Linked DNA regions of Hydrogenovibrio crunogenus. The protein of the gene in region 2 interacts with the protein of the main gene of each other region in a pairwise test. Links are inferred from orthologs where the notes say so. Each region holds a gene or a part of one and is shown on either strand. Other genes may lie near its edges.

Region 1 (17,339 bases), 1.2 Mb from region 2 along the record:
TGCGCGCTTTCAAACTGTTTTTTTGCAGTCCGGAAATCGAATCGAGAGAAACTTCTTGGTATTGGGGAGTACTCATAAACTGAAAAGCCAAATAAAATAAAGAAGTTATTATAGAGCTTAGTGGGATTTATTCAAGAAACCATCAATAGCAGACGGCTAAAAGATAGCTGAATTAAGGACTGATTTCGGGTTGCAATTGATGACACAATGCTTTTACCAGCGCCGTTTGGCTAGTGTGTAGATCAGGTTGTTGAATAAAGTGGGAGACCTGTGTCATTTGTATTCCTTCTAAGCCGCAAGGTGTAATCCAGCTAAAAGGGGTTAAATCCATATCAAGATTGAGCGCCAATCCATGATAGCTTTTTTGTTTTCTGATTTTGAGTCCTAAAGAGGCGATTTTTTGACCCTCTACATAAACCCCAGGAGCGTCTGGTCGAGCTTGGGCTGAAATGCCTAAACTGCGCAAAAACTCAATAATGGCGTTTTCCATTCGATGCACTAAATCACGAACCCCTAGTTGAGCGCGCTTTAAATCGAGTAGAGCATAGATAATGATTTGGCCTGGGCCATGATAGGTGACTTGCCCGCCACGATCCGTTTGTATAATGGGAATATTTTGTTGCAACGCAAAGGCTTGAAGGTGTTTGGCTTGACCATTTAAACCTTGTGTAAAAACCGGGGGATGTTCCACTACCCAAAGTTCATCAGGTGTGCTGTCGGAGCGTTCATCTGTGAAACGTTGCATCGCTTCCCAGATGGACTCATAAGGCTGTAACCCTAGATATTTGATTTGAAGAGACATTTCAACGTGGCTGTAACAATTTACAATGTCATTAGAACTTCGGGGTGTTGTTTTAATTCACCATAGATATTGTGTAGCTGCTCTAAACTGGTGGCGTGAAAGGTAATATTGACTGAAATAAAGTGTCTACCTTTTGAGTCCTTGATGTAAATATTGTCTCTTGAAGCATCTGGAGCATACTTTTTGGTGATTTCATAGACGGTTTCAACCAGTGTGCCGCTGTTTTTTCCCATGGCTTTCAGTTTGTAATCACACGGAAAATCAATTAACGATTCTTTATCGGGGGTATGTAAATCGACAGTCATAAAAGGATACTCGTTTGTTTATTAAGTTAACTGTTGGATAAACTGTTGTTTGGTTTCTTCGAAATACTGCTGAATTTTTTGCCAGACAGGTCCGGGTTTACCCTGACCGATGAGATGACCATTCAGTTCCGTCACCGGAAGAGCATCTTTGGTTGAGCTGGTCAGCCAGATTTCATCTGCATTTTCTAAGTCGCTTAAAGTTATATCCGTTTCCGAAAGGGGAAGACTATGTTGCTCCGCTAAGGATTGAATGACAGAGCGCGTGATGCCTGGAAGAATACGTGATCCGTTTTTAGGGGTGAATAAAGCATCGTTTTTCACAATAAAAACATTGTTGGAAGTGCCTTCTGCGACCAATCCATCCCGGTCGATAAGAATGGCATCGTCTGCCCCTTGGTTTTTAGCTGCCATCTTCATCATGATGTTTGGCAATAAGGTGATGGCTTTAATGTCACAACGAAGCCAGCGAATATCGTCCAGGGTAACTGCCTTTATGCCTTGATTGATAATGGCTTCTGAAACCGGTTTGAGCTCATTCGTGTAAGCATAAAGTGTTGGCGATAAGCAGTCGGCGGGCAAGTGGTCTCTTTGCATTTGCACACCTCGTGTGACCTGTAAATAAATATACTGGTTTTTCCAAGGATGCATATCGACCAATTTTTGTAACAAGCGCTCCCAAGCATCGTCCTCTAAAGGATTTAGAATAGAAGTGGCCTTTAAGCTGTTTTTGAGTCGCTCCAAGTGGTCTTGAAACGTAAAGAGCTTTTTGCCATAAACAGGGATCACTTCATACACGCCATCCCCAAATAGAAACCCCCGATCTTGAGGAGAAATTTGTGCTTTCTCTATGGGAATGAATTCGCCATTTAAATAGGCTATTTGCCCTGTTTTTTGCATGAAAAATTCCTTAATTAAAGCCCAATAAGATCAAAGAGGCTTTTAAAAAGGAGCTTTATCTGGTCAATGATTTTTTTGAAGAATGAACCTTCTTCAATTTCCGATAAAGCAACCAATGGTCTTTCTTCAATGGTGTCGCCGTTTAAAGTGATAAACAACTTACCGAGTGGTTTTTCTTCAGCAACAGGGGCGATGATTTCAGGCTGAATGGATGACTCAATTTTTAAATTTTTGTATTGACCACGAGGAATGGTGACATAAAGATCATCCGTTAAGCCTAGTCCAACAGAATCTTTTTGACCTTCCCAAATACGTGCATCATTTAAACGTTGTCCATTGTCATACAGTTTATGCGTCTCGAAAAAACGGAACCCGTAGTTCAATAGTTTTTGGCTTTCCTGAATACGTGTTTTGGCACCGTCAGTTCCTAAAACAACGGAAATTAAACGCATATCATCACGTTTTGCTGAAGCGACCAAGCAGTAACCCGCTGACTCGGTATGACCCGTTTTTAACCCATCAACGGAAGGGTCTTGCCAGAGTAATTTATTGCGGTTGTATTGGGTAATGCCGTTAAAGGTAAATTTCTTTTGCGCATACCATTTGTATTCTTCTGGAAACTTAGTGATTAATGCTCTGGCTAAAATCGATAAATCATGAGCCGTTGTATAGTGATCAGGATTTGGTAGACCTGTTGCGTTCATATAGTGAGTGCCGGTCATGCCTAAAGAAGCGGCATACTTATTCATAAGTTCGGCAAAAACTTCTTCACTTCCTGCAATATGTTCTGCAAGCGCAACACTGGCATCATTACCAGACTGGATAACCATTCCCTTGATTAGGTTTTTAACGGAAACCTTTTTACCAACCTCGATAAACATTTTAGAGCCGGGCATTTTCCAAGCCTTAGGAGAAATAGTCACCATGTCATCCAGATGAATGTTTCCATTGGCCAATTCGTTAATGACTACGTATCCTGTCATGATTTTAGTTAAGCTGGCAGGTTCCACGCGCATTTCAGGGTGGCTGCTGGCAATGATTTTGCCACTATTGAAGTCAATCAGAATGTAAGCTTCCGCCGCTGTTTTCGGTGCAGAAGGCACGACATGCGGAATAGGGGCAACGGGTTGCGATTGAACTGTTTTTGCCGCAGAAGGTAACGCGATTGCGAAAAGAGTGAAAAATAAACCTAAAATTTTAATCATTGAGATGCGTCTTTAAATACTATTAATAATGTTAATAATTTAACACACTTCTCTTTAAATCAAAAGAGAGGAAGCGGCATTAAACAGGGCTTAAGGATGGATAAATAATGGAGGAATATGAATAAGCGATATTCCAGTCTTCTAAGATGTTAAAAGTTTTTTATGGGTGTGGATAGACATTAAGATGCCAAAGCTGACCATTAAAGTGACTAGAGAGCTTCCTCCATAACTTAAAAGCGGAAGAGGGAGGCCTACAACAGGTAATAACCCACTGACCATGCCGATGTTGACAAAAACATAGACGAATAATGTCATAACAAGACTGGCTGCCGTCAGTCGTGCAAAGTTTTCCTGTGCTTGCGATGCAATGTAAAGACCACGGCCAATCACAAAAAGATATAACAGTAGTAAGCCTGTGACGCCTATTAATCCGAATTCTTCGGCTAGGACGGAAAAAATAAAATCTGTCGTGCTTTCTGGTAAGAACTCCAAATGTGCCTGAGTGCTTCCCATAAACCCTTTACCTTCGATACCGCCTGATCCAATCGCTATTTTGGATTGAATGATATGATAACCTGTGCCAAGAGGATCCGATTCAGGATCTAAGAAGGTTAAAACTCGCTGTTTTTGATAATCATACATGTAAAAGTTCCAAACGATAGGTAAGCTTGCCGCGACTAGTCCTGTTGCAGATAATATCCATCGCCAGGACAGACCGGCAAAAAACAGGACAAACAACCCGCTCATCGCTATGAGAATAGAGGTTCCCAAGTCTGGTTGAACAATAATTAAACCGGCAATGAGGCCAACAAGGCCTAACCCAATAAGCATTTTTTTATTAGGAGGGGGGAGTGAATCATGGGCAAACAACCAAGCAATCATCATAGGGAGTGCCAGTTTCATAACTTCGGACGGTTGAAAACGGAAGAAGCCAAAATCTAGCCAACGTTTAGCCCCTTTGCCGATATCACCAAACAGCAGAACACTGATGAGCATTAGGGTTCCCACGCCAAAAACCCAAGGCGTGTAAATTTTTAAAATATTCGGTGGGATTTGAGCAAAAACAAGCATTAGAAAGAATGCAAAGCCAACGCGAACAAGGTGACGAGATAACACTTCTTGGTCTGCACCGGACGCGCTGAAAACGATTAAGCTGCCAGTGACGATCAATAGCGCAATTCCTAGCAATAACCAACCATCCAAGTGAAGCGAGACAAGAATGCCTCGATTCTTTCGGTAAACTTTTTCTCTAGCAGGTAAGTCAATTTTCATCTTGTAACTCAGAAAGATAGTATTTAGTAATGTCCACCGCCACCGGGGCTGCTTTTAAAGTCGAGTTTTCAACAATGACACTGATGGCAATCTTTGGCTTCTTGACAGGAGCAAATCCAATGAACAAAGAGTGGTCGCGTAAGCTTTTTTTAATGTTCTCTTCGTCATATTCGCCTTCGTTTAAGCTGAAAACTTGAGCCGTTCCTGTTTTGCCCGCCATTTTGAAAGGAAGGTCTCTGCCGTATTTTCGTGCGGTTCCTCTTGGGCTGTGTAAAACATCCATCATGGCTTTAATCACTTTTTCCCAGTTTTCGATATTCTGAATGGGGATTTGTTCTTTTTTGGTCTGCTCATTGTCTTTGAGCAAGTGTGGCTCAACGATCTCTCCTCGGTTAGCCATAATAGAGATCGCTTTTGCCAATTGTAAAGGCGTGCTTAAAAAATAACCTTGGCCAATGGCGGCAATGATGGTTTCCCCTTTATACCACGTTTGGCCTTTCACGCGGCTCTTCCAGGCTTTAGATGGTAAGATGCCGACGGACTCATTGTATAAATCAATCTTTGTATGGTGACCGAACCCGAAAGGGTAAAGTGAATCATGAATCAGGTCGATTCCCATATTTAAACTAAGCTCGTAAAAATAAGTGTCGCAGGATTGTGCGACAGCATCATTCATGTCAACTAGGCCGTGTCCCTGCCTTTTCCAATCCCGATAACGATGGTCTTTAAACTCAAGAAAGCCAGGGTCGAATATTTTTTTATAGGGAGAAATAATGTTGTTCTCAATGGCGGCTAAGGCGACAAAAGGTTTGATGGTAGAGCCAGGTGGATATTGACCATTGATCACGCGATTAATAAGAGGACGGTTGTGGTCTTTTAAAAGCTCTTGGTATTTCACTTGACTAATACCATCGACAAATAAGTTTGGATCGTATCCGGGCGTACTGACATAGGCGAGTATTTCACCGGTTTTAGGGTCGGTGACAACAACGGCGGCTTTTTTTCCATCCAAATAGTTTTCGATATATTGTTGCAATCGAATGTCGATTGTAAGCTGAATGTTTTTGCCTGGCTTTGCGGGAACACTTTCCAGTTTTTGAATGACGCGACCGCGAGCATTGGTTTCAATCTGTTGTAACCCTGGTGAACCGTGTAATAGAGATTCATAGTATTTTTCGACACCGAGTTTCCCTATGACATCGGTTCCAGCATATTTGGATTCACTTAATTTACTAAACTCTTTTTGGTTGATTTTTCCTACATAGCCAATGGCATGCACCGCTGATTTATTGAAAGGATACATCCGTTTAAGCTTGGCCACCAGTGTAATGCCAGGGAGCTGGTAGCTATGACCAGCAAAGCGTGCCGCTTCTGCTTCTGAAAGTGTGTAAGGTAAATACAAAGGACGGTACTTACTAGTCACTTTGAGTCGATCAAAGAAGCGGGTAAGGCGTTCTTCAGAAAGGTTGGGGAGTAAGTCTTGAAGAGTTGAGAAGCTGTCTTGAATATTTTCTATTTTATCTTTGGAAAACTTTAAAACGAATACAGGTTGATTGTCAGCCAATAAAACATGGTTTCGGTCAAAAATTCGGCCTCGGACCGGTGGAATGGCTTCCACTGAAATTCGGTTTCCCTCAGACATGGAATGATAATGCTTATATCCAACCCACTGAAGATAACTCATCCGAACCCAAAGAAGAGAGAAGAAAATAAGTGCGAGTGCTAACGCAAAGTAAATTCGATTGCGAAAAAGCCTTTTTTGAAAAAAGATTTCGCTTTCAGTTTGATAGCGGTGTTTATTTCTCATACTCATTAACTAAAGACGGAGCGGTGAGTCAATTGATGCATGATTTGAGTTAGTACGGGCCAGATAAGAATGGCTAGTAATGGTTCAACCCAGTAATACAGCACGGCATTTCCGACTAAGACGGGGTGGAATATAAACCAGCTCATAATTTGGAATAAGATGAAGTAACTGCCGACAATGATGGATTGCTGCCAGAGAGGGTAGCCTTTAAACCTTAATCGTGAGCGTAGCATTAAGAAAGTGATGGTCACAAAAATTAAACTATGGGAGCCTAATGGGGTATTCATTGACGCATCAAATAGCAGACCTAGCGCAAAAGCTGAAAACAAGTGAGTCTGATTGAGGATTTGGGTCGACCAGAACAATAAAATTAACAGGGTAAGATAAGGCACGAAATTGATGTTAAAGCTTAAAATCATCATGCTATCAATCACAACGGAAACAAAGTAACTGAATATAAACAGCCATTTAATGTCCGAAAACCGCAGAGAGAAAACCTTATCGGACATGGTTATCACGCTCCGTTTTTTTAGACAAGATAAGTACCTTTTGAGACAGATTTAGATCTGCGACAGGCCGAGCAAAAATTTCATAATAAGGTTCACCTTTTAGAAGGTTTACTTGCCTCACCGTGGCAACAGGGTGTCCTTCCGGAAAAACATCTCCCAACCCAGATGTTTCAAGTAAGTCGCCTTCTTTGATGGAGCTAGAGTTTGGAATGAACATCAATGAAAGTTGATTGTGGCCTAAACCGTTAAGAATACCGCGTTGACCCGTTCGTTGAATTCTTACAGGCACTTGGATGTCAGGGTCTGTAATTAATTGAACGCGTGAAGATGACGGCGTCAAGGAGGTGATTTGTCCTATTAATCCTTTAGCATCAATCACAGTTTGATTGATTTTGACCCCATCTAGAGAACCCTTGTTTAACGTGTAGAATTGCGCTAGAGGTGTTTCGCTATAGGAGCTTACGTTGGCAATTTGAACGCTGGAAGAACTCATTTGACTGGCTGTTCCCAATAAACGGTTTAAGCGGTTAATCTCAAGTTTGAGCTTGCCCATTTGCTGCTGTTGTGCCTTGAGAAGTAAGTTTTCCGTTTCCAGTTGCTGGTTGCGCATTTGTAACTGGTTGATGGTGGTGTAGTCCTGTTGCATCCAATTATAGATGTCTAGAGGCAGAGTAGCCGTTCGTTCAATCGGATCGATTGTCGTGAGTAACACGTTACGAAAATTGGAAAGTAAATGGCTGTAATGATCCATTACCATTAATGCGATACTCAGGATAAAAAATAAAAGGAATTGTGTTCCTTCTTTTTGGGGTGAGGTCGTGCTGAGGTTAATAGCTAAGCCCTCCTGTGGTAGGAAGGCTTGTTATTCTTTTGAAAAAGGTAGAACCATTCATTTTAGTCAAAAGAAAAGACATCAATTCCTTTTTCATCCATAAGCTCTAATGCACGACCACCTCCGCGAGCAACACAGGTTAGAGGGTCATCAGCAATGATAACCGGAACACCAGTTTCTTCAGAAAGCATAATATTGATGTTGCGTAATAGAGCGCCCCCACCTGTTAAAACGATACCATGTTCAGCAATATCAGCTCCCAATTCCGGTGGCGTGTGCTCTAAGGCCGTTCTAACCGCACTGACGATTGCAGAAAGTGGCTCTTGTAAGGCTTCTAAAATCTCGTTGCTGTTAAGTGTGAAGCGACGAGGAACAGATTCAGCAATGTTTGCACCGTGAACTTCAAGTGTGTCTGGTTCAATTTCATGGTAAGCCGTTCCGATCTCTTTTTTAATTTTTTCAGCCGTTGCTTCCCCAATCACCATGCCGTAATTGCGACGAACATATTTGATAATGGCATCATCAAAGCGATCGCCTCCGACTTTAACAGAATCTGACCAAACAATACCGTTTAGTGACAGTGTCGCAACCTCTGTGGTACCACCCCCGATATCAACAACCATAGACCCTGTTGCTTCACTTACTGGCATCCCTGCACCGATGGCCGCCGCCATCGGTTCTTCAATAAGGTAAACTTCTCGGGCACCTGCGCCGGCAGCTGATTCACGAATTGCACGACGTTCTACTTGCGTTGAACCGCAAGGAACACAGACAAGCACGCGAGGACTTGGTTGGAAAAAACGTGCTTCATGCACTTTGCGGATAAAGGACTGAAGCATTTTTTCAGTCACTTCAAAATCAGCGATCACGCCATCTTTCATCGGGCGAATGGTTTGAATTTTTTGGTTTTCTTTCCCCAACATTCTTTTGGCGCCTTCCCCAACCGCAACAATAGAGCGAGAGTTTGACCCCTGGCGGTTATTCATAATCGCAACAACAGACGGCTCATTTAGAACCATGCCTTTGCCGCGAACGTAAATAAGAGTGTTCGCTGTTCCTAGGTCAATAGAAAGGTCGTTAGAAAAGAGTCCGATGATTTTACGAAACATTGAGGTTAGTCCTTAAAAATAGCTGATTTTAGTGGTTTCGAACAAAGTTCAAGCCGTAATCTGAAATTGAGATAACGCAATTGCCTTTTTACTTAATCCAAACTTCAAATGAATTTAATACGCTTTATTAAATTCTTGGTTATTCAAATCGGGAAAAATACCCAGAAAAATAACTAAAACATTTTATATCAAACTGGGGGTGAAAAGTCATCTATTTGCACCCAGAAATTTCATATAAACAGATGACGTCTCCTTATGGCTGAATCTTTATCTTAAAATTGATGCGGGTTTTTGTTGTTAAAGGTAAATGCAGAGGTTTTTTTAATCATTGTCTCTTTTTGAAAATAGCGAAATGTGGTAACTTAATAAGGTTTTAAATTTTTTAACTGGAGAGTTCCCGTGTCTTTAGAAAAAACTGAAGTCGATACGATTTCACGTCTTGCTGCTATTTCGGTTGATGCCTCAGAAGTCGATCAATTGACGGCTAAAATTTCTAATGTTCTTGATCTTTTTCAACGAATGGAAGCGGTGGATACAACAAATGTAGAGCCGATGTCTCATCCCTTGGATCAGGTTCAGAGATTAAGAGAGGATGTTGTGACTGAAACCGATCATCACGAAGAGTATCAAAAATTAGCACCCGCAGCCGAAAATGGCATGTATTTGGTGCCGCAAGTAATTGATTAAGAGACAGAGACGAACATAGATGCATACTTTATCTGTTAAGGAAATGAGCGAAAAGCTCCGAAATAAAGAAATTACCAGTGTTGCGTTGACGCAACATTATTTAGACCGTATTGATCAATATGACGGAGAGTTGAATGCCTACGTTACGGTCACACCGGAATTGGCAATGGAAATGGCCAGACAGGCCGATCAGATGATTGCTGAAGGCAAGGGCGGCTTGTTAACTGGAATACCGGTGGCGCACAAGGATATCTTTTGTACGTTGGATGTGAAAACCACGTGTGGTTCGAAAATGTTGGACAATTTTATTGCGCCTTACGATGCCAAAGTGGTTGAAGCTTCTCGAGCATTGGGAATGCCTATTTTAGGGAAGACCAATATGGATGAGTTTGCCATGGGGTCGTCTTCAGAAAGCAGTTATTATGGGGCGACCAAAAATCCTTGGGATTTGAAAGCGGTCCCTGGCGGTTCTTCTGGTGGGTCGGCTGCGGTGATTGCGGCTGGCTTGGCTCCTTTGGCAACTGGCTCCGATACGGGAGGCTCTATTCGTCAACCGGCTTCTTTCTGTGGCATAACTGGAATTAAGCCGACTTATGGTGCGGTATCCCGTTACGGTATGATTGCTTATGCCTCTAGTTTTGACCAAGGGGGACCAATGACGCGCTCTGCAGAAGAGTCCGCTTGGTTGTTGGATGTTATGGCCGGATTTGATGAGCGAGATTCAACCAGTCTTGAGCAACCTAAGCAAGACTATGTATCCGCTTTAAGTAATGACATTAAAGGCTTAAAAGTAGGCGTGCCAGCAGAGTACTTTGAAGAAGGATTGGATGACGGGGTTGCAACCACTGTTCGTGCTGCCATTGCTGAGCTTGAGAAACTGGGCGCTGAAATTGTCGAGGTCAGTTTGCCGAATAAAGATTTGGCTGTGCCCGCGTATTATGTCCTAGCACCAGCAGAAGCCTCATCTAACTTGTCGCGTTTTGACGGTGTGCGTTATGGTTATCGGTGCGAGAATCCAACAGATTTGAATGATTTATACACACGCTCTCGTTCAGAAGGATTTGGCGCCGAAGTGAAACGCCGAATTATGGTGGGGGCTTATGCTTTGTCTGCCGGTTATTACGATGCCTATTATTTGAAAGCGCAAAAGTTACGCCGAATGGTTCGGGACGATTTTGTTAACGCATTCGAACAATGTGATGTGATTGTTGGACCGGTTGCACCTACACCGGCTTTCAATATCGGAGAAAAATCTGATGATCCGGTCAGTATGTATTTAGCGGATCTTTATACGATTCCTGTTAATTTGGCAGGGATGCCTGCTATGTCTGTTCCAGCCGGTTTCTCAAATGGTCGACCTGTCGGTCTTCACTTAGTCGGGCCTTATCACAGTGAGGCGAAGTTGCTGAATGTCGCACATCAATATCAGCAAGTGACAAATTGGCATCAGAAAATGCCAGAAAGCTATCAATAAGTGGAGAGAGATAAGATGACTTGGGAAGTTGTAATTGGTTTAGAGATTCATGCTCAGTTAACCACCAAAACAAAGATTTTTTCAGGCTCCTCCATTGATTATGGAGCGGCGCCGAATACACAGGCAAACCTGCTGGATCTTGGAATGCCAGGGCAGTTACCTGTGTTAAACAAGGCCGTCATTCCGAAGGCAATCAAACTGGGCTTGGCTTTGGGTGCAGAGATTGGGCGTCGTTCAGTATTTGACCGAAAAAATTATTTCTATCCAGATTTACCGAAAGGGTATCAGACGTCACAATTTTCGTTTCCGATTGTCGATAAAGGCGGTGTGGTCGAGATTGAAGTGGATGGTGAAATCAAAAAGATTGGCGTTACTCGTGCGCATTTGGAAGAAGATGCCGGGAAGTCCATTCACGATGCTTTTCCTGGGCAAACCGGGATTGATTTGAATCGTGCCGGAACTCCCTTATTGGAAATCGTTTCGGAACCGGATATGCGTTCTGCAAAAGAAGCTGTGGCGTATGCGAAAAAAATGCATGAACTGGTACAGTATTTAGGTATCTGTGACGGCAATATGCAAGAAGGCTCTTTCCGTGTGGATTCGAATGTATCGATTCACAAGCCTGGTACGCCTTTTGGAACGCGTGCTGAATTGAAAAACATCAACTCTTTTAAGTTTATTGAGCAAGCTATTGAGCTTGAAATTGAGCGTCAGATAGAGGTGTTGGAGTCGGGTGGTCAAGTAGTTCAAGAAACCCGTTTATATGATGCAGAAAAAAATGAAACCCGTTCCATGCGAGAAAAAGAAGAAGCCAACGATTATCGTTACTTTCCTTGTCCAGATTTATTGCCGGTGGTTATTACAGAGGAAGACATTGAAGCGATACGTGCGGAAATGCCGGAAATGCCCGACGCGAAAAGAAACCGTTATGTCGCCGATTTTGGCTTGTCGGACTATGATGCCGCTTTCTTGACGGGATCTCGTGCGATGGCTGAGTATTTTGAAGCCGTTGTTGCGGAAACGAAAGAAGCCAAGCTGTCTGCTAACTGGGTCATGGGAGAATTGTCTAAATCTTTGAATCAAAAAGGCGTCGATATTTCGGATTCTCCTGTTTCAGCACAAATGTTGGCCGGGTTGATTGAGCGCATTCAAGACAATACGATTTCAGGTAAAATTGCCAAGCAGGTATTTGATGCTATGTGGTCTGGAGAAGGGACTGCAGATGAGGTCATTGAGCAAAAAGGCTTGAAGCAGATTACAGATTCATCAGCCATTGAAGCCTTAGTGGATGAGGTTTTGGCTAATAATGCCGCACAAGTGGAAGCCTATAAAGGCGGACAAGAAAAAATGTTCGGCTTCTTTGTCGGTCAAGTGATGAAAGCTTCACAGGGTCAAGCGAATCCGGCACAAGTTAATCAGGTTCTGAAAGATAAGTTGAAATAATGAGCTTGTTTGAAAAGCGGTCAGCAGGTCTGGTCGTTTTTTAGATTGTGAAGCAATTGTGACTTGTCGAAAAATTTACTTGAAAGTCTATAAAAAAACCTTATATTAATCATTAGCAATAGTTGATGAGACTAGCGTCTTACTGCATTACCTAATTAAAGTCGTTTTGACGAACCATTGGAGGTTTAAATTAAATGAAACGAATTGGTTTATTTTTATTAACAAACATCGCGGTTTTGGCTGTGGCCATGATTACGATGAATCTTTTGGGTGTGGGCAGCTACATGCAAGGGACTAGCCTTGATTTAGGGAATTTGTTTGCCTTTGCCGCAATCATTGGGTTTGCGGGCTCTTTTGTTTCTCTTGCCATGTCTAAATGGCTGGCAAAAATGTCCGTGGGCGCTCAAGTGATTAAACAGCCACGTAATGCGGATGAGCAATGGTTGGTAGAAACTGTGCGTCGTCAGGCTGAAAAAGCCGGTATTGGTATGCCGGAAGTTGCAATTTATGAAGGGGCTGAACCCAACGCGTTTGCAACCGGGATGACGAAGAACTCTGCCTTGGTTGCCGTGTCTACGGGGTTGCTACGTCATATGCGTCAAAACGAAGTTGAAGCGGTTCTAGGTCATGAGGTTGCTCATATTGCAAATGGTGATATGGTGACGATGGCTTTATTGCAAGGGGTTGTGAACACTTTCGTTATTTTCTTCGCAAAGATTGTCGCTTATGTCGTGGATCGTGTTGTGTTGAAAAACGAAAGCGAAGGGCACAGTATTGCTTTTATTGTTGTTGATATCGTGGCGCAGATCTTATTTGGCATTTTAGCGAGTATGATTACGATGTGGTTCTCACGTAAGCGTGAATTCCATGCCGATAATGGCGGTGCGTACCTTGCAGGTAAAGAAAATATGATTGCTGCATTACAACGTTTACAAACGATGCAGCCAGGTGAATTGCCTGATCAAATGGCGGCATTTGGGATTTCGGCAAGACCGTCTAACATTGGCGACCTATTCCGTTCCCATCCACCTTTGGAAAAGCGTATTGAAGCATTACGTGCGACAACGCAAGACCAGCTTAAAGTTGCTTAATTAGCGTTTTTATCTGATTAAGAAAATAAAAGCCCCATTATCGGGGCTTTTTTTATGCCTGGAGAAATGTAAAAACGACCAGGCCTGGCCATTTTTAATATTTAAGAAGGAGGATTTAAGTGGGCATTCGCTTCTGCTTGGATGCGTTTGATCATATGATAAAGCCCTGTGGAGCGATTGGCGGAAAGGTGTTGTAATAACCCAATCTCACCTAAGAAATCCAACGGAGCTGTTGCAATTTCTTGAGGGGTTCGACCATTGTATATTTTAAGCAATAAGGCAATTAACCCCGAGACAATGGCTGCATCGGACATAGCTTCCATATAAAGAATGCCATCTTGTTCTTCGATATGAATCCAAACCTGAGATTGGCAGCCATGAATACGGTTGTCTTCCGTTTTATATTCTTCAGGCATGTTCTGAAGTTGCTTGCCCATATCGATTAAATATTTATAGCGGTCTTTCCAGTTATCAAAATGGGTAAAGCGTTTCACCAAATCTGCCTGTACTTCAGATAAGGTTTTTTCAGCCGGTGCGTAATTCATAGTGCTCCACATCAATTCGATTCAATGCTTTATTTTAACAAAAAAAAATTATTTTCGGAGTGAGAAGCCTATCTAGGCAAAGGAATTGTTTGATAAGAGGGTTTCTAGCGCAAAATGTATTCAATTGGCACTTGAATAGTTTTCGGCTTTTGACGCATCTCTTTTGGAAATGGCGTGTATTGATACGCCATGGTGTGACGTATGATGTTTAAAGTCGCTTCATTTAAACTTTCGAAATGAGCTGGTTTAACAATCGACAGATTTGAGATGTGCCCATCCGGGTGAAGTGTAAACTGTAATGTTACTTCGCCTTGTTGGTGACGACGTTTGGCTCTTTTCGGATAATGGTTTTGAGCCAGTGTAGCTAAATAGCGTGCCAGTTTGTTGATGTATAACGCTTCAGCGTTGATTTGCTCAGCCATGGAATAAGGGTTCGGTCGACGTCGCTCTTTTTTAATGGCCGGTTGTTTGGTAACAGTTGTGTCAACCGGTTGCGATTCCAGTTTGGGTTCAGGCTTGGGTTCAGGCTTGGGTTCAGGCTTGGGTTCAGGCTTGGGTTCAGGCTTGGGTTCAGGCTTGGGTTCAGGCTTGGGTTCAGGCTTGGGTTCAGGCTTGGGTTCAGGCTTGGGTTCAGGCTTGGGTTCAGGCTTGGGTTCAGGCTTGGGTTCAGGCTTGGGTTCAGGCTTGGGTTCAGGCTTGGGTTCAGGCTTGGGTTCAGGCTTGGGTTCAGGCTTGGGTTCAGGCTTGGGTTCAGGCTTGGGTTCAGGCTTGGGTTCAGGCTTGGGTTCAGGCTTGGGTTCAGGCTTGGGTTCAGGCTTGGGTTCAGGCTTGGGTTCAGGCTTAGGTTCAGGCTTAGGTTCAGGCTTAGGTTCAGGCTTAGGTTCAGGCTTAGGTTCAGGCTTAGGTTCAGGTTGTGCAACGAACATGGCCGTGGTTACAGCAACGGGCATCAATTGGCTGCTTTGTTGTTGTGACTGAAACGTATGCCAAAGAAAAAAACCGATGATACTGTAAATACTTGCCGTAATGCCGAAAGCCAGCACGCCTGGTTTATCCATTCTGCTTCCTTGTCAGAATGTTTAAGTTGCTTAAATGGTGTTTTTTCATTAGGTCTATGAGATTGGTGAAGTGTCCAAATTCGGCTTTTTGATCCACACGTATTTCGATGGCGTCATCTGGGTTTAGGTGTCGAAGTTCAAGATTGAGTGCTTCAAGTGTTGTTGTTTGATCGTTCAGAAACAGTTGGTTGTCTGCATTGATAGCAATGCGAAGCGAGACGTCATTGTCTGGCTTATAGGTGCTGGTTTGTTTGGTTTCAGGTAATTCTATATTCAGTTTGTCTTGAACGATGAAGCTAGCAGAGGTCAACACGATGGCTAATAAAACCAGCATGACATCAATCATCGGAATAACATTGATTTGATCAAATCGTTTCATAAGACTGTGGTTCCAGGAAAAAGCATTTTAAGAGTGCGAAGAGGCCGATTTTTTTTGATGTGCTTGATATTCAAGTTCAATCACATCGACTTTTCGTAACAAGCCGTTGTAGATAATAATGCTTGGAATTGCCAGTGCAATGCCTCCTGCGGTTGCTTTTAGGGCGAGTGCTAATCCCATCATGATTTGTCCAGTCTCAATCTGGTTGTTAAGCCCTAATTCATAAAAGGTTACCAAAATACCAAGTACGGTTCCTAATAAGCCCACATAAGGAGCATTGGAGCCAATGCTGGCTATGGTTGTTAAGTTGTTTGTGCTGGCCACTTTCAGCGCTTCCAAACTGTCATATTGATTGAGTTCTATGCGTGAGAAAAACAGCTTACGCTCAATGGCTAGCCAAACCATAATAAAGCTCATCAAGCCTAATAGGCTGAAAACGGTGATGTCTAAGTACAGTTTTAAAAATTCCATAATGTTTGCCAATTTGCCATGTAAGGTACGTGAATTAAGCCCATCATTATAAAGTAAATTACTGGGCATATTTTTGAGAAAACTTGAAGTTTACAAACACTGTTATTTTAATGAAAAACACTAATGGCAGTGTAAAGGGGCTTTGACTATAATAGTGCCCCACTAGATTATTTAAAATGATGGGTGCAGATTTTGGCTTGTTTTTGTGTGTGATTGAAAACAGCGTATCGAGCAGTACGAAGGATAAAAGGAAAATATTATGAGTGCAATGGGACGTCGTGACTTGTTAAAAGGGATGTTTGGGGTGTCGGTCGGGATGGTCGGAATGTCGGCTTTAAATCCTTTATATGCTAATGGACTGGCTGAGTTTAAAGGCCCTGCAGTACCGGATGTAGATGCAGTAAAGGTCAGTGACCGCTGTTATTATATTCCAGCAATGGGATCCGAGCCGACACCGGATAATTTCGGTATGTTTAGTAACCCTGGGTTTGTTGTGACATCTGAAGGTGTGGTTGTCATTGATACGGGTAGTTCTGTTCAAATCGGTGAAATGGTTTTGCGCCAAATCAAAAAAGTAACAGATAAACCGGTTATTAAAGTAATTAACACGCATTATCATGGGGATCACTGGTTAGGAAACCATGCGTTTGTTGCGGCCAATCCTGATGTTGATATTTACTCGCATCCGGCTTGTCAGAAAGTGCTGAAATCAGGTCAGGATAAGTTTTGGTTTAACTTTATGCAGACCAATACCGATAATAAAATTACCGGAACGGTTATTACCCTACCAACTAAATCATTAAGCGGAGGGGAAACCATTAAAGTGGGGGATACGACGTTAAAGATTCACCACTTTGGTAAAGTGCATACCGAGTCGGATATTGCGATTGAAGTTGTTGACGACAAGACGATGTATATGGGGGACATGGTAATGCGCCGTGTTGCTAATATGGCCGATGGCTCTTTTGTTGGGTCGATTAAAGCGTTAAGTGCCGTTGAAAAAATGCCAATTGACAACTTTATTCCGATGCATGGTAAGCATGAAGATGTTCAGCTGATTAAAGATGGTAAAGACTTTATGGATATCATTTATACAAAAGCCGGTGAATATTATGAAGAAGGGCTGTCTGATTTTGAAATGAAACCTAAGATTATGGCAGAACCATTTATGAAAGAAGTTGCGAGTCAATGGCCAGGCTATGAATCCACAATTGGTAAGTTTGTGGTGGTCGCTATTCAAGAATATGAAAAGAATTTATTTTAAAACTTGAGTAAATTGGCTTGAATATTAAAAAACCGACTTTATTCAGTCGGTTTTTTTATGTCTTGAGTTTGATTTTTACGCTAAAAAATCCAATACTTTATCTAGTCCGCCACGATTGATGGCGACATCTGATTGCGTCTGTACTTTCGGTTTGGCATGGTAAGCGATGCTTAAGCCCGCCTCATTCAT
Region 2 (6,105 bases):
ATCCGGCTTAGCAAGCTGCGTGAGGTAGGCAATCTCTCGGACATGGTTAGCCCCCATTTCGATTACAGCATAATCATCCGATGTTGATAATTCTAATAAGGTACGAGGCAAACCATAATCATTATTGAAATTCCCTTGCGTTGAGAGAACCTGAGTCTGCTTGGATAATATATGTGCAAGCAGTGCTTTTGTAGTCGTTTTACCGTTTGACCCGGTGACCCCAACCAATCCTTTTAACGGCATTTGTTGGCGATGCCAGGCGGCAAACTGACCAAAGGCAATGCGCGTATCATCCACTAAAACCGCAGGCACAACGGTTTCCATCGGCTCAGAGATTAAAACCGCAACCGCACCTTGGCGAACCGCTTCTCCGATAAAAGCATGCCCATCAAAGTGCTCGCCTTTAATTGCGATATACAATGCGCCTGATTTTAGCGTGCGCGTATCCGTACTCACCGATGTAAAAACAACCGGCTCATCCCCCAATAACTCACCCGCCAACACGCCGTTTACGGCCTCAACAAGATCGGCTAAATTCCATGTCATCGTATTATCCTTATCAACCCTTGCTTATCTTTACAGACAAAAGATCTTTAACGATCTTCTGGTCACTCATTGGCCAGCGCTTCCCTTGGATTTCCTGATACTCTTCATGCCCCTTACCGGCGATAACCACCACATCTTGCTCTGATGCCTGTTTAATTGCATAGGCAATCGCTTCTGGACGACTATGAATGACTTGTGCAGGGCGCTGCATTCCCTTTTTAATATCCGCCATAATCGCTTCCGGCAATTCTGTTCGAGGGTTATCATCAGTCAGCACCACTTTATCTGCGTAAGTTTCTGCGACTTTACCCATTAAAGGGCGTTTCCCCGTATCGCGATCGCCTCCACAACCAAACACCAGCCATAAAGTTGTTTTTTTATCTGAAACATGATGTCGCACTGCATTTAAAACCACTTCCAACGCATCTGGCGTATGTGCATAATCAACCAGTACCGAAGGTGTCCCTGACTGAGTTAACAGCTCCATTCGACCTATCACCGCTTTAACAGACAGTAATGACTTTTCTATCTGGTGCTCCGTTAAACCACAGGCTACCATCACAGAAACGGCACATAACACATTCTCTAGATTAAACTGCCCCATTAAAGGTACCTCAAAAGGAATAGAAGTACCTTTCACTCTGAAAGTCCCTTGTATTCCGCAAGTGTCCAGATGACTATCTAAGCAGGCGATATCGGCCTGTACCGTTTTTTGAGAATACGTTACGATCGTATCTTTAGACGGCAACTCTCGCAATAATGCTTGCCCCACCTTATCATCGACATTAATGACATGAGACCGACCAGAGTAATTTAAAAATAGTTTTTTCTTTGCCGCCTGATAAGCTTCTTCCGTTTTATGAAAATCTAGATGGTCTCGTGTCACTTGGGTCATCGCAAGCACATCAAAATCAATTCCTTTAATTCGCCCTAGCTCAATGGCGTGAGAGGAGACTTCCATTACCACATAGTCCGCTTGCTCTTCAGCAAAGCCATTCAGCAAATGATTCAGCATCACCACATCAACGGTGGTGTTTATGCTGGGGTGCAAATTTCCGAACCAGCCATTACCCAACGTTCCCAGCAACGCAACTTTTTGATTTAACGCGGTCAACATCTGGGCAATGTAGTGACTGCTTGATGTTTTGCCATTGGTGCCCGTTACGCCAATCACTTTAACGCGCTCACTTGGAGCGTCGTAGAACCATTTAGCAAAGGTCGCCAATTGTTGAGCCAGTGACTCTATCTCAATAACAGGGCACATCTTATTCAGGGCTTGTTGGTGAGAGTGATTAAATTCTACCAGGCCTGCCCGATCCGTCAGAATACAACTCGCACCTTGTTTAATTGCCTGTCCAGCATAAGCCATTCCATGAGATTGGCCACCTTGCAATGCAATAAAGGCAGTGCCTCTCTCAACTTGGCGAGAATCGATCGTTAATGCCGAAACACCTACATCAGTCATACCGCTTGCCACTACCGATTCAGGTACTTGAAAAAAAGTCAGGATATCAGTCAACTGTTTCATTTACGGTCATCCTCTATCCTCTCATCAGGCGCAACATTTTTTAAACGCAAGACTTCTTCCATGACTTCTTTAAAAATTGGCGCCGCGACTTTACCACCATAATAGATTCCTCGGCTTGGCTCGTTGACGGCGGTTACCATAATATATTTTGGATTTGAAACAGGCACCATGCCCGCAAACAGGGCAATGTATTTATTCTGCTCATACCCCCCTATTTTGGTTCGATGAACCGTACCGGTCTTGCCGGCAATGCGGTACCCTTCAATTTTAGCTTGAGGTGCGGTTCCATTACGCCCAACTACTTTTTCCATCATCTCAAGCACAGCTTCTGCCGCTTCCTTCGAAACCACTTGATGACCTTCAGGTACATCATTCAGTTTTAACAAACTTAAAGGTTTGATACGACCTTGGTTGGCAAAAATCATATAGGCATGTGCCAACTGCATCAAATTAATATTAAAGCCATAACCAAACGAAGCTGAAGCCTGGTCAATGGTCTGCCATTCGTTCGCAGGACGTAAAAACCCCAAAGTCTCTCCTGGCAAGAACAGGCCCAAGTCTTGTCCAAACCCCACATCATGATACATTTGCCATTCATCATTTGGCGTCATTTTCAAAGCAATTTTGGTAGCGCCCACATTACTGGAAAACTTGATCACTTCCGCCGGCGTCAATGTACCATGATTTCGAGTATCCGTGATACGTTGCCCTTGAATATGAATCGATCCGGGTGAGGTGTGAATCTTGTCAGTCAAATGAATCAGGTTCAAATCCAATGCCTTTGCCATAATAAAAGGCTTGACTGTTGACCCTGGCTCAATACGATCTGAAATAACACGATTTCTTAAACGCGCGCCTTTCAATTGACTACGATCATTCGGGTTAAACGCAGGCAAGGACACCATCGCTAAAACTTCCCCAGTTTTAGCATTTAAAATAACCGACATAATCGAGCTGGCTTGATGCTTAATAAAGCTTTTTTTTAAGGCATGGTAAAGAAAAAACTGTATATCTTTATCAATACTCAAAGTAATAGGCTTACCCGGTTCAGCAGGGTGAATATCTTTTACAAACTCCACCACCCTTCCTGCACGGTCTTTGATGACTTGTTTTTTCCCTGCAACCCCAGACAACCAGTCTTCATATGTCTTTTCTATCCCCGCAATCCCAACGTCATCAATATTGGTGTAACCAATTAAATGTCCGACCACTTCGCCTGCAGGATAATATCGTTTATATTGGTTTTGGACGTAAAGCCCAGGTACATCCAGTGCTTCAATCTTGGCAGTCAACTCAGGCAAAACACCGCGTTTCACATACAAAAAGCGACGATTTTTTTTCGCCAAAACCTGGGGAGTAAAACTTCTGGCCGAAACACCAAGCAATGACAACATTGTTTGATAGGCTTGTTTTTTCTCTTCAATTAATGCTTGCCGTTTGCTATAGTCGCTGACACTCAGTTTATCCAGATTGGTTTTCTGCTTTTGTTGCTGAGAATCTAAATAGAAAGATAGAATTTTAGGATCCACCCAAATAGAGTCTATTGGAGTGCTTAACGCCAGGACATTTCCATTTCGATCAAGAATTTCTCCTCGAGGAGCAGGAATTTCTAAACTTCTTATTTGACGTTTATTGCCTTCATCTTGAAGAAAGTCAGACTCTATAATTTGGACGTGAAATGCTTTGGCAAAAATGGCAATGAACAACATCACGATCAACGCGAAGATCAACGAATCTCTATTAGTCTTCGGATTCTGCTGAGGCTGCATCAAGTTTTTCCAAAATAATGGTTTGAGAATTCAAATTTTCTGGTGTCTTGTCTAGCGTCATATTTAACTGTGTTCTAGCAATATGCTCTACCCGTGCTAAAGCGGTTAAATGATGTTTTTCTAATGTTAGCTTGCCGTGCTCTTCATTTAAAATCACTTCCTGCTTCAATGCATTGGCATATTGCGTTTCTAAATGACGAACTTGGTGTTGAACTTGGATGATGGATATCAGAGAAATAAAGACAAGAGCCAGCAAAAGGAGTGCAAAGAAACCTTGCCAGTTAAATTGTTTAAACTGACCGAGTTTAGGGAGTTTTTGCACTGCCATATGCTAGTCCAGAATGACTAAATAAAACATTCAGTCATCACCGTACTGACAAGTAATTAATCGACTTGTCGACGTAAAAAAGCAGGAATATCGAGATAGTTAGAACTTGAGTCGACACTACCTGTCACACCACCGTTTACGACCATTTTTGGACGAACAACTTCTGGTGAAGACTTTTCCGCTGAAGTATTTGAGCTTGAAGCCACCTTCTCAGCTTCCACTTTCTCTTCTGCCTTACTGGCTTCAACAGCTTGCAGATTAGGCTTAACTACCTCAGGACGTTTTGCACCACCGACTTCCGACAAACCCGTTGCCACCACTGTGACACGAATTTCATCCGTCATAGATTCATCGATAGATGTTCCAATAATGACTTTGGCATCTTCTGAAGCGACTTGATCAATCACATCACCAACTTCGTTAAATTCACCCAACGTGAAATCAAGTCCCGATGTAATGTTAACCAATAGACCTTTTGCACCCGACACAGAAATATCTTCCAACAAAGGGTTTGCAATGGCCTTCTCAGCCGCTTTAATTGCGCGATCTTCACCAGAAGAGTGCCCCACACCCATCATGGCAACGCCACGTTCAGACATGACTGTACGTAAATCCTCAAAGTCAACGTTAATCATCCCTGGTCGAGTGACCAGCTCAGAAATACCCTGAACGGCTCCGTGAAGAACTTCATTTGCATAGTCGAATGCTTTGGCTAAAACAAAATCACGCCCCAATACTTTTAACAGTTTATCATTCGGAACCGTAATCAATGAGTCAACATTCTCAGCTAGTTGCTGAATACCTGCTTCAGCAATTTTAGCTCGACGCTCAAAACCAAATGGACGACTGACAACCCCTACCGTCAGGATGCCCATTTCACGTGCTGCCTGTGCAACAACGGGGGCAGAACCGGTTCCTGTTCCACCGCCCATTCCAGCCGTGATAAAAACCATGTCCGCGCCTTTAAGCGCCTCTTTAACCTGTTCAATATTTTCTTTAGCCGCTTCCATCCCTTTTTCAGGATCCGCGCCTGCGCCCAAACCGTTAGCACCCAGCTGAATACATGTTTCAACCGTAGAATTCTTCAGTGCTTGTACATCGGTATTTGCACAAATAAAATCAACGCCTTCAACTTCTGAACGCACCATGTAATCAACAGCATTTCCGCCGCCGCCACCGAGACCAACAACCTTGATCTTTGGCATGCCCGCGTCTGCAGAAATGGTTTCCTGTAAATTAAACTTCATGTGATACTCCCCTTAATCAACACAATGTTACCTACATTTATTTGCTCAATATTCGAACAAACAAATTCTGTTTATCAGAGCTGCTTTATGCAGCGCTTGTTTAAATTCTTTCCGCGATTCTCAGTACAGCACTTCGCGATCGCGGATTTTCTTGGCACTCTTCTTTCGAAGGAAAAACGGGTTTGCCAACCTTTTTAATCACCGGTTCAATAACTTCTAACTGAATCGGTGAGTCTGGAAACAAGTCTTTGATACGCGATTGATCGCGAATAAATTGCTTCACAATACGGTCTTCTAAAGAGTGAAAACTAATCACCGAGAGTCGCCCCCCGGTTTTCAGTACCGCAACCGATGCTTCCAAAACGGTCTTCAACACATCCAACTCACGATTTACTGCAATTCGAATTGCCTGAAAAGTGCGTGTCGCTGGATGTTTATGTTTTTCAGTTTTCGGCGAAGCTTTCGTAACGACCTGCGCTAAATCTAACGTCGTTTGCAATTTTTGTTCTTGTACTGCTTCTTTTATATGTCGAGCAATTCGCCCTGAAAACCGTTCTTCTCCATATTGTTTAAGCACTTGCGCCAGAGTTTTTTCATCGACTTGCGCCAACCACTCTTTTGCACTAAGACCTGTTTGAGGATTCATGCGCATATCCAAAGGCCCTGAACGCATAAAACTGAACCCTC

Evidence for each region.
Region 1: the proteins of ftsZ (region 2) and GHNINEIG_RS08570 interact in binary tests that used the Escherichia coli proteins (3 or more experiments, as listed by UniProt). The link is inferred for Hydrogenovibrio crunogenus from one-to-one orthologs.

Annotation. Positions count from the first base shown.
Region 1 is NZ_CP032096.1:1,783,505-1,800,843, reverse strand. The notes cover bases 6,716-9,625. They hold GHNINEIG_RS08570 (rod shape-determining protein), read right to left. Parts: upstream 8,739-9,625; coding sequence 7,692-8,738; downstream 6,716-7,691. Other genes in these bases: gatA (Asp-tRNA(Asn)/Glu-tRNA(Gln) amidotransferase subunit GatA), read left to right, coding at 9,445-9,625; gatC (Asp-tRNA(Asn)/Glu-tRNA(Gln) amidotransferase subunit GatC), read left to right, coding at 9,138-9,425; mreC (rod shape-determining protein MreC), read right to left, coding at 6,787-7,629; mreD (rod shape-determining protein MreD), read right to left, coding at 6,716-6,797. In the rest of the region: lipA (lipoyl synthase), read right to left, coding at 1-76; lipoyl(octanoyl) transferase LipB, read right to left, coding at 173-802; GHNINEIG_RS08605 (YbeD family protein), read right to left, coding at 823-1,107; GHNINEIG_RS08600 (D-amino acid aminotransferase), read right to left, coding at 1,129-2,004; GHNINEIG_RS08595 (D-alanyl-D-alanine carboxypeptidase family protein), read right to left, coding at 2,019-3,209; rod shape-determining protein RodA, read right to left, coding at 3,351-4,481; mrdA (penicillin-binding protein 2), read right to left, coding at 4,471-6,288; more of mreD, read right to left, coding at 6,294-6,715; more of gatA, read left to right, coding at 9,626-10,899; Asp-tRNA(Asn)/Glu-tRNA(Gln) amidotransferase subunit GatB, read left to right, coding at 10,915-12,342; protease HtpX, read left to right, coding at 12,537-13,433; GHNINEIG_RS08545 (SufE family protein), read right to left, coding at 13,535-13,978; GHNINEIG_RS08540 (energy transducer TonB), read right to left, coding at 14,083-15,036; GHNINEIG_RS08535 (biopolymer transporter ExbD), read right to left, coding at 15,029-15,415; TonB-system energizer ExbB, read right to left, coding at 15,443-15,886; GHNINEIG_RS08525 (MBL fold metallo-hydrolase), read left to right, coding at 16,146-17,150; phosphoserine phosphatase SerB, read right to left, coding at 17,226-17,339. UniProt on the Escherichia coli protein: Forms membrane-associated dynamic filaments that are essential for cell shape determination. Acts by regulating cell wall synthesis and cell elongation, and thus cell shape.
Region 2 is NZ_CP032096.1:634,845-640,949, reverse strand. Bases 3,324-6,105 are described here. They hold ftsZ (cell division protein FtsZ), read right to left. Parts: upstream 5,419-6,105; coding sequence 4,228-5,418; downstream 3,324-4,227. Other genes in these bases: rsmH (16S rRNA (cytosine(1402)-N(4))-methyltransferase RsmH), read right to left, coding at 5,519-6,105; ftsL (cell division protein FtsL), read right to left, coding at 3,815-4,171; GHNINEIG_RS02965 (peptidoglycan D,D-transpeptidase FtsI family protein), read right to left, coding at 3,324-3,843. Also shown: GHNINEIG_RS02975 (UDP-N-acetylmuramoyl-tripeptide--D-alanyl-D-alanine ligase), read right to left, coding at 1-546; GHNINEIG_RS02970 (UDP-N-acetylmuramoyl-L-alanyl-D-glutamate--2,6-diaminopimelate ligase), read right to left, coding at 560-2,074; more of GHNINEIG_RS02965, read right to left, coding at 2,071-3,323. UniProt on the Escherichia coli protein: Essential cell division protein that forms a contractile ring structure (Z ring) at the future cell division site. The regulation of the ring assembly controls the timing and the location of cell division.